Regions from separate parts of the Paraburkholderia sp. BR10141 genome, predicted to be linked through region 2. Evidence: riboswitches for the same ligand, from Rfam matches in the RefSeq annotation. Region 2 holds a riboswitch; the other holds the start of a gene.

Region 1 (4,412 bases), on a different contig from region 2:
CGCCACGAGCGGCAGGAAATGCAGCTCGCCCATGCGTTCGCCGCTGATCCACGCGACCGTCGTCGAAATGGCGCCGCCCAGGCCGATCTGCAGCGCCGTCGCGACGAAGAGATCGGTCGGCAACGTGAGCTTGCCCGCCAGATGCGCGCCGATTGCCCAGAAGAGCGCGCCGCACAGAATCGCGAGGCTGCCGCCCGCCGAGCCGGCCGCGGCGCCGCCGTGGCTCAGGATGGCGATGCCGACGAGGCCGAGCGCGACCGCGGCCCATTCGGCCTTTGCCACGCGCCGCCCGGTGACCGCCGAGATCACGGTCGCAAAGAGCGGCACCGTGGCGACCATCACGGCCGCCTTGCCAGTGCCCACGGTACGCATGCCGTAGGCGAGCATGCCGCTCGACAGGCCCACGAGCAGCGTGCCCACCACGCCCGCGTTGCGCACTTCGAGCAGCGTTGGCATGACGGGCCGCCGGCGCATGGCGAAGACGAGCAGGCCGATCCCGGCGAGCAGATTGCGCAAGCCGGAAAGCAGGAGCGGCGGGAAAGAATCGAGCGCGACTTTCACGCCGAGATACGTCGAGCCCCAAACGAAGTAGACGACGGCGAGCGAGAGCGCAACGCGCCCGGTGCGCGATTGCGGCAGCCGTACGGCACGCGCGAAACGCCATAGCGCGGCTGCGACGTGCTGGGCCCCGGCGAATAAAGATTGAGTGTTCACGTGGAAAGGCAAACGGGGAGGCATCGTCAATTCACCGCGGCAGGTGAAAGGCAGGACCGCGGTCGCCCCGGCAGCAAGGTGGCGGGACGTGTGAAGCTCGACGGCATGGTGCAGATGCGCAAAAACGCGAAAAAAAACGGAGTACGAAGGACACCCGGGACGGGCGAAGCGCATTATGCAACAACGCCGGGTGTTGCGGATGCTTTCAGGATGCTTTATGCGCAGCGATTCGTTGCGTGCGCGTCACAGTGTGAGCGGCGCAAGCGAGGACCGTGGATCGCGCACTATATTGCCGTGTAACGGCCGCGTTGCGCCGCGCTGGGAAGACCGTGCTAGCATGACAAAACCTTTCGCTTAACTTTCACCAACCGGATTTCATACACGCCGCTCGCCATGCTTTCGCTCGTTTCGCGTCCCGTATTCGCCTTGCCGCCGCGTCATTTGCGCGGCGCGTCGGCACGCGTACGCGCCGAGCGCGAGCGAACGGCGCCGTGGCCTCTCGACACCCGAGCGCGCGACCTAGCTACTCTCTCCGCTCCGCTTTACGCCGCCCGGCGTCCGCACTGAACCGCCTCCCCCAACCCATCGGAGCCGGTCGGTCGGGCTCCGGGCCGATCCGTTACGCCCCGTTACGCCCCGCTGCGGCCCGCGCCCGATTGCGCGAATTCGCTCCCAGCCCTCGCCGTTACCTCGAATCTTTTCTGGATCGCAAGGAAGACTGCCATGTCGAAGAAAATCCGTTACTTCACCGAACTCGATGTCGCCCGCCTCGAAAAATGCGCCGCCGAACCCGGCGCCGCACCCGCGCGCCAGGCCATGCTCGACGAACTCCTCGAGCACGCCGTGATCGTGGAATCGCGCGACATGGCCGCCAACGTCGTGACGATGAACTCGCAGGTCACGCTCGTGGACGAGCGTAACGGCGCATCCCTCACGTACACCGTCGTCTATCCGCATGAGGCGAACGTCGACGCCGGGCGCCTGAACGTGTTCTCACCCGCGGGTCTCGCGCTCCTCGGCGCGAAACGCGGCAACGCCGTGCGCTTCACGACGCCGGGCGGCGCGGTCGAAACCCTGAAGATCGAGCGCATCCTGTTTCAGCCGGAAGCTTCGAAGGATTTCACGCTGTAAGCTGGGGCCACACTACACATCGCGATACCCCGCGCCTGGCACATCGCGCGCGAGATGGCACTTGCCAGATCGTCGCAGCGCGGTGTATCGTTTGGCCTTGCTTACGCGGGGGTCCTGCGTCATGCGCCGCATCGAACGAAAGTCGTGCAGCGTATTTCGCGGGTGAGAAATACCCTTTGAACCTGATCTGGATAATGCCAGCGCAGGGAAGCGTCCGGACTTCGCAACATCGCTCAGCGCCTCACCTCATCACAGCGAAGTCCGTCCACGTTCCGTCTCGTCTCCTGCTAAGCCGCTGTTCCCACTTTGCTTTGCATGGAGAGAGAGACGCATGAACGCGAATCCGAAGTTCATTTCCGCCAACGCGCACGTCGACGAAGCCGCGATCGCGCCGCTGCCCAATTCCCGCAAGATCTACGTGACCGGTTCGCAGCCCGATATCCGCGTGCCGATGCGCGAGATCACGCAGGCGGATACGCCCACGGGCTTCGGCGGCGAGAAGAATCCGCCGATCTACGTCTACGACACCTCGGGTCCGTACACCGACCCTGAAGCGAAGATCGACATTCGTGAGGGCCTGCCTGCGCTGCGTCAGGGCTGGATCGAAAAGCGCGGCGACACCGAAGCGCTGCCGGGCCTCTCCTCCGAATACGGCCGCGAGCGCGCCGCCGACCCAGCGACGGCCGAACTGCGCTTCCCCGGCCTGCACCGCACGCCGCGCCGCGCGAAGGCCGGCAAGAACGTCACGCAGATGCACTACGCGCGCCAGGGCATCATCACGCCGGAGATGGAATACATCGCGATTCGCGAGAACCAGCGCCGCGCCGAGTATCTGGAAAGCCTCAGGGCGAGTGGCCCGAACGGCGCGAAGCTCGCGGCGATGATGGGCCGCCAGCATCCGGGCCAGGCGTTCGGCGCAGCCGCTTTCGGCGAGAACGCGCTCAAGGCAATCACGCCCGAGTTCGTGCGCGACGAAATCGCGCGCGGCCGCGCGATCATTCCGGCGAACATCAACCACCCGGAAAGCGAGCCGATGATCATCGGCCGCAACTTCCTCGTGAAGATCAACGCGAACATCGGCAATTCGGCGGTCACTTCGTCGATCGGCGAAGAAGTCGACAAGATGACGTGGGCGATCCGCTGGGGCGGCGACACGGTCATGGACCTCTCGACCGGCAAGCACATTCACGAAACGCGCGAGTGGATCATCCGCAACTCGCCAGTGCCGATCGGCACGGTGCCGATCTACCAGGCGCTCGAAAAGGTCAACGGCAAAGCCGAAGACCTCACGTGGGAAATGTTCCGCGACACGCTCATCGAGCAGGCCGAGCAGGGCGTGGACTACTTCACGATTCACGCGGGCGTGCGCCTGCAATACGTGCCGCTCACCGCGAACCGCATGACGGGCATCGTCTCGCGCGGCGGCTCGATCATGGCCAAGTGGTGTCTCGCGCATCACAAGGAGTCCTTCATTTATGAGCATTTCGAAGAGATCTGCGAAATCATGAAGGCATACGACGTGAGCTTCTCGCTCGGCGACGGCCTGCGTCCCGGCTCGATCTACGACGCCAATGACGAAGCGCAACTCGGCGAACTGAAGACGCTTGGCGAGCTCACGCAGATCGCGTGGAAGCACGACGTGCAGGTGATGATCGAAGGCCCGGGCCACGTGCCGATGCAGCTCATCAAGGAGAACATGGATCTCCAGCTCGACTGGTGCAAGGAAGCGCCCTTCTACACGCTCGGGCCGCTCACCACCGACATCGCGCCGGGCTACGACCATATCACCTCGGGCATCGGCGCTGCGATGATTGGCTGGTTCGGCACGGCCATGCTCTGCTATGTCACGCCGAAGGAACACCTGGGCCTGCCCAACAAGGACGACGTGAAGGAAGGCATCATCACGTACAAGCTCGCGGCGCATGCGGCCGATCTCGCGAAGGGTCACCCGGGCGCGCAGGTGCGCGACAACGCACTGTCGAAGGCGCGCTTCGAGTTCCGCTGGGAAGACCAGTTCAACCTCGGCCTCGATCCGGACAAGGCGCGCGAGTTCCACGACGAAACGCTGCCGAAGGACTCGGCCAAGGTCGCGCACTTCTGCTCGATGTGCGGCCCGCACTTCTGCTCGATGAAGATCACCCAGGACGTGCGCGACTTCGCGGCCAGGCAAGGCGTGAGCGACGACGAGGCCCTCAAGAAGGGCATGGAAGTGAAGGCGGTCGAGTTCATCAAGCAAGGCGCCGAAATCTATCAGCGCCAGTAAGCGCTGACTTCGGGCTGACTCAGGGCTCACTACGCCCCGGCGGGCGCTCGCCGCCCGCCGAAACATTTACTAACGATTCCCACAACTCTCTGACAAGCGCACACACCCTGATACGGGTCGCGTGGCTAGCATGAGGGTGTCGAAGGCGCAGCGTGCGTGCCAGCGCACGCCGCACCGCACACTCGAACGCATCATGCGTAGGGAGTCGAAAAATGAATACGCTCAAACGTGCACGCACGCTACCCACGGTGACGACACTCATCGCCGTGCTGGGCAGTCTCGGCGCTTGCGACAACATGTCGAG
Region 2 (4,412 bases):
AGCGACTCACGGTGCGCGACGCTCACGATCGCTGCCTTGGGCAGACGTTCCATGAACAGCTTGTAGAGACGGCTTTCGTTGTCGGGGTCGAGCGCGCTCGTCGCTTCGTCGAGGAACAGATAGTCGGGCTTGTGCAGCAGCACGCGCGCGCCCGCAAGGCGTTGCTGCTCGCCCGGCGAGAGCACGCGCGTCCAGTGCGCCGACTCGGCGAGACGATCCACGTACTCTTCGAGGCGGCAGGCGCGCAGCGCTTCGCGGCAGTCTTCGTCGCTGTAGTCGTCGGCGGGCGAGGGGTAGGTGAGCGCCGCCTTGAGCGTGCCGATGGGCAGATAGCTCTGCTGCGGGATGAACATCATGCGCGCATCGACAGGCGCGTCGATCGAGCCTTCGCCGAAGGGCCAGAGGCCCGCGAGCGCGCGCATCAGCGTGCTCTTGCCTGCGCCCGAGGGGCCGCGCACGAGCCAGCGCGAGCCCGGCTTGATGGCGATGTCGCGCACTTCCGAGAGCGGCGTGCCGTTGGGCAGCGAGAGCTTGAGATGCTCGGTGGCGAGCTCGTTGTTGTCGATGAAGTGCAGGTTGATGCCGCCGTGCTCGGTGGCGGGCGAGACCGATTCCTTCAGACGCGGCGAGTGCACCACACGCACGAATTCGCGCAGACGATTCACGGTAGCGCGCCATTCGACCAGCGTGGAGTAACTGTTGATGAACCACGAGAACGAGTCGCTCACGGTGCCGAACGCCTGCGAGATCTGCATCAGCACGCCGAACGTGAAGGCGCCCGCGAAGTAGCGCGGCGCGGCCACCACGAGCGGGAAGATGATGGCGATCTGGCCGTAGAAGCTCAGCACGAAGGTGAGGCGCTTCGTGTATTTCATCACGCGCCACCAGTTGTCCTTGATGTGCGCGAAGAGGCCCTGCGCGTTGCTGCGCTCGGTGTCCATGCCGTCGTAGAGGGCGATCTGCTCGGCGTTTTCGCGCAGGCGGATCAGGCCGAAGCGGAAGTCCGCTTCCACCTTTTGTTGCTGGTAGTTGATCGACACGAGCGGGTGGCCGACCTTCTGGATCACGAGCGAGCCGAACACGGCATAGAGCGCCGCGGCCCACACCATGTAGCCCGGAATCGCGAGTGGCTGCCCGCCCAGCGTGACGGTGAGCGCGCCCGCGAGCGTCCACAGGATCGTGATGAACGAGATGAGCGTGACGACCGTCGAGAGCAGGTCGAGCGTGAGCGAGAGCGTGGTCGTGGCGAACGACTGGAGGTCGTCGCTGATCCGCTGGTCGGGGTTGTCGGCGAGGCGGTCGCGCTCGATGCGGTAGAACGCGCCCTTGCCGAGCCACTCGTTCAGGAACCGCGTGGTGAGCCACTGACGCCAGCGAAAGCCGAGCATCTGGCGCAGATAGCGGCCATACACCGCGAGGATGATGAAGCCGAACGCCAGTTCGGTGAAGGTCATCAACAGCGGCGGGAAGCGCTTGACGTCCTTGGCCTGCAACGCGTTGTAGAACTCCGCGCTCCAGCCGTTCAGGCGCACGTTGATCCACACGACGAGCAGGTTCATCACGATGATCGCGACGAGCAGGCCCCAGGCGATCCAGCGTTCCTCGGAGACCCAGTAGGGCTTGATCAGGCTCCACGCGGTGATCTTCTGATGCTCGTTCTGATCGGGCGTGGCGCGGGCAGGTTGGTTGGTCATGTGCGTCCTGAAGGTGTGGCGGCCCGCTGGGGGCATGCGCCGCGCGCCGCACGGCGGCAGCGTTGCAGCGATTTTTGCAGCGATTCTGTCGTCGGGCGCTTAAGTGAGTCTTAACGGGCCACAGGCGGAGCCAAAACCGGCGCGAGGCGTGGAGACAAAAGCGCACGCTGGCGCCGCCGTAGCGTGGCGCTCATTGTCTCACCGCGCGGGCTCGCGAGGCGAAAGAGGCGGGTTCAGGGCATTGTGCCAGACCACGCCCCCCGGTTCCGCCGAGGTTTGCGGGCCGCGCGCGTTTTGTGGTCTAATCGTCGTTGACGAAACAGGGGTGCTTCACCGGTATGCCGGGCATGCCGCCAGTGAGGCTGAGAGAAACCCTTTGCACCCGATCCGGGTAATACCGGCGCGGGAAGTTTCCAGAAAGTCTTACCGGAGCGCCCAGCCTGGGTTTTGAAAAGGCGGGGGCGCCAGGATTCCCGCCGGGCTGCGCTTTGGGCGCCTGGGTTCGTATACGCATTCCGTATCGGGCCGTCTGCGCCGCATAGCCTCCACGGTCGGCCTTGCCAGCCGGTTTCGTCCTTGGGTACGTCTGCTGCTGCCGTACGGAAAGGATACGATGACCGCCTATTCTCTTTGTTCCCCGATTCTTATCGCGTTCGCCTTGCCGTTCGCCTTGCGTGACGGAGCGTCGTCATGAGCCGCGCCCGCAACCCTGACGTGGGCAGCGTGCCCGACTTCGCCGTGCTCGGCGGCGGCCTGAGCGGCCGGCTCGTCGCATGGCGTCTGGCCGGCGAGGGCCATCGCGTCGCGCTTTACGAGCGCGGCGGCCCCGAAGGCGGCGAAGCCGCAGCCTGGGTCGCGGCGGCCATGCTCGCGCCGCTCGCGGAGGCTGCCGTCGCCGAAATGCTCATTACCGAGCTGGGCGTCGCATCGCTCGAAACCTGGCCGCGCATTCTGGCCGAGTTGCCGGAGCCCGTGTTCTTCCAGCGCAACGGCACGCTCGTGGTCTGGCATAGCGCCGATCGCACCGAAGCGCCGCTCTTCGAGCGCCGCGTGCGCGCCAACGCGCCGCGTTCTCTCGCCGATGCCAACTTCGTCGCGCTCGCCGGTGCGCAGCTCGACGCCGCCGAACCGGCGCTCGCGGGGCGCTTCGCGCGCGGCTGGCTGCTCGAAGGCGAGGGCCAGCTCGACAATCGCCAGGCCCTGGCCGCTCTGGCGGCGGGGCTCGCTGCGCGCGGCGTGGAAACCCACTGGCACACCACGGTCGACGAGGCCAATCCGCCGCCCGCGCGCGTGACGATCGATTGCCGCGGGCTGGGCGCCAAACCTGCGCTGCCGGGGTTGCGCGGCATTCGCGGCGAAGTCGCGCGCGTGCACGCGCCGGGCATCACGCTCACGCGCCCGGTGCGGCTCCTGCATCCGCGCTATCCGCTCTATATCGCGCCCAAGGAACACGATGTCTTCGTGATCGGCGCGACCGAGATCGAAGGCGAGGACCGCTCGCCGGTGAGCGTGCGCTCGGCGCTCGAACTGCTGAGCGCGGCGTTCGCGGTGCATCCGGCGTTCGGCGAGGCGCGCATCCTCGAGTTGAACACGCAGTGCCGCCCGACGCTGCCCGACCACCGCCCGGCGCTCATCTGGGACGGCAAGACCACGCTGCGTGTGAACGGTCTCTATCGGCACGGCTTCATGATCGCGCCGGAAGTCGCCGACGAAGCCGCGCGCTTCGCCCAGGCGCTGCTCGATGCCCGTGTGAGCGATGCCGATTCCTTCGAGTCGCTGCGCCGCGCGTCGCGATGGGGTGACATGCTGCACGCGCAGGGCGCGCACGAGCCGGCCTGACGCTTCACCAGAAATAATCCGCAGTTTGAGAACGCATTTGCCATGGACATTCATATCAACCAGAAGCCGATCACGCTGCCCGAAGGCGCGACTGTCGCCGATGCGCTCACCGCATTCGGCGCGCGTCCGCCGTTCGCCGTCGCGCTGAACGGCGATTTCGTGGCGCGTACCCAGCATGGCGCGCGCTCGCTCCAGGCGGGCGACCGCCTCGACGTCGTGAGCCCCGTGGCCGGCGGCTGAGCCTCGCTCGCCCAGGCCACCGGTCGCGCGCATCGCATACACGGCGAGCGCGTTCACGACACCGCCAAGGATTCCAACCCATGACCACCACAACCACTGCCGACGCGCTCACGCTCTACGGCGAAACCTTCGCGAGCCGCGTGCTGCTCGGCACGTCACGCTATCCGTCGCTGCAATCGCTCGCCGACTCCATGGCTGCCGCGCGCCCCGGCATGATCACCGTCGCGCTGCGCCGCCAGATGAACGAGGGCACCGCCGAGGCCGGCTTCTTCGATCTGCTCAAGCGCCACGGCGTGCCGCTCCTGCCGAACACGGCCGGCTGCCTCACCGTCAACGAGGCGGTGACGACGGCGCACATGGCGCGCGAAGTCTTCGAAACCGACTGGATCAAGCTCGAACTGATCGGCGACGACTACACGCTGCAGCCCGACCCGGTCGGCCTGATCGAGGCCGCGTCGCGCCTCGTGAAGGACGGCTTCAAGGTGCTGCCGTATTGCACCGAGGACCTCGTGATCGGCCGGCGTCTGCTCGACGCCGGCTGCGAGGCGCTCATGCCGTGGGGCGCGCCGATCGGCACCGGCAAGGGCGTGATCAACCCCTACGGCTTGCGCGTGCTGCGCGAGCGCTTGCCCGATGTGC

The links. A riboswitch is a leader RNA that binds a small molecule or an ion and turns the genes downstream of it on or off. The one in region 2 is predicted to bind thiamine pyrophosphate.
Region 1: it holds a riboswitch for thiamine pyrophosphate, as region 2 does, so the genes downstream of both, thiC (phosphomethylpyrimidine synthase ThiC) here and ACOJB8_RS28405 (FAD-dependent oxidoreductase) in region 2, are expected to answer to the same signal.

The regions. Positions count from the first base shown of each region.
Region 1 covers NZ_JBMIQH010000029.1:45,969-50,380, reverse strand. Annotated here, with positions in the region: gene ACOJB8_RS30835 (EamA family transporter) at 1-714, opposite strand, end outside; gene ACOJB8_RS30830 (GreA/GreB family elongation factor) at 1,438-1,845, shown strand; TPP riboswitch at 1,943-2,072, shown strand; gene thiC (phosphomethylpyrimidine synthase ThiC) at 2,177-4,108, shown strand; gene ACOJB8_RS30820 (glycine zipper 2TM domain-containing protein) at 4,321-4,412, shown strand, end outside.
Region 2 covers NZ_JBMIQH010000024.1:74,601-79,012, forward strand. Annotated here, with positions in the region: gene ACOJB8_RS28400 (ABC transporter ATP-binding protein/permease) at 1-1,694, opposite strand, end outside; TPP riboswitch at 2,006-2,120, shown strand; gene ACOJB8_RS28405 (FAD-dependent oxidoreductase) at 2,385-3,533, shown strand; gene thiS (sulfur carrier protein ThiS) at 3,576-3,773, shown strand; gene ACOJB8_RS28415 (thiazole synthase) at 3,854-4,412, shown strand, end outside.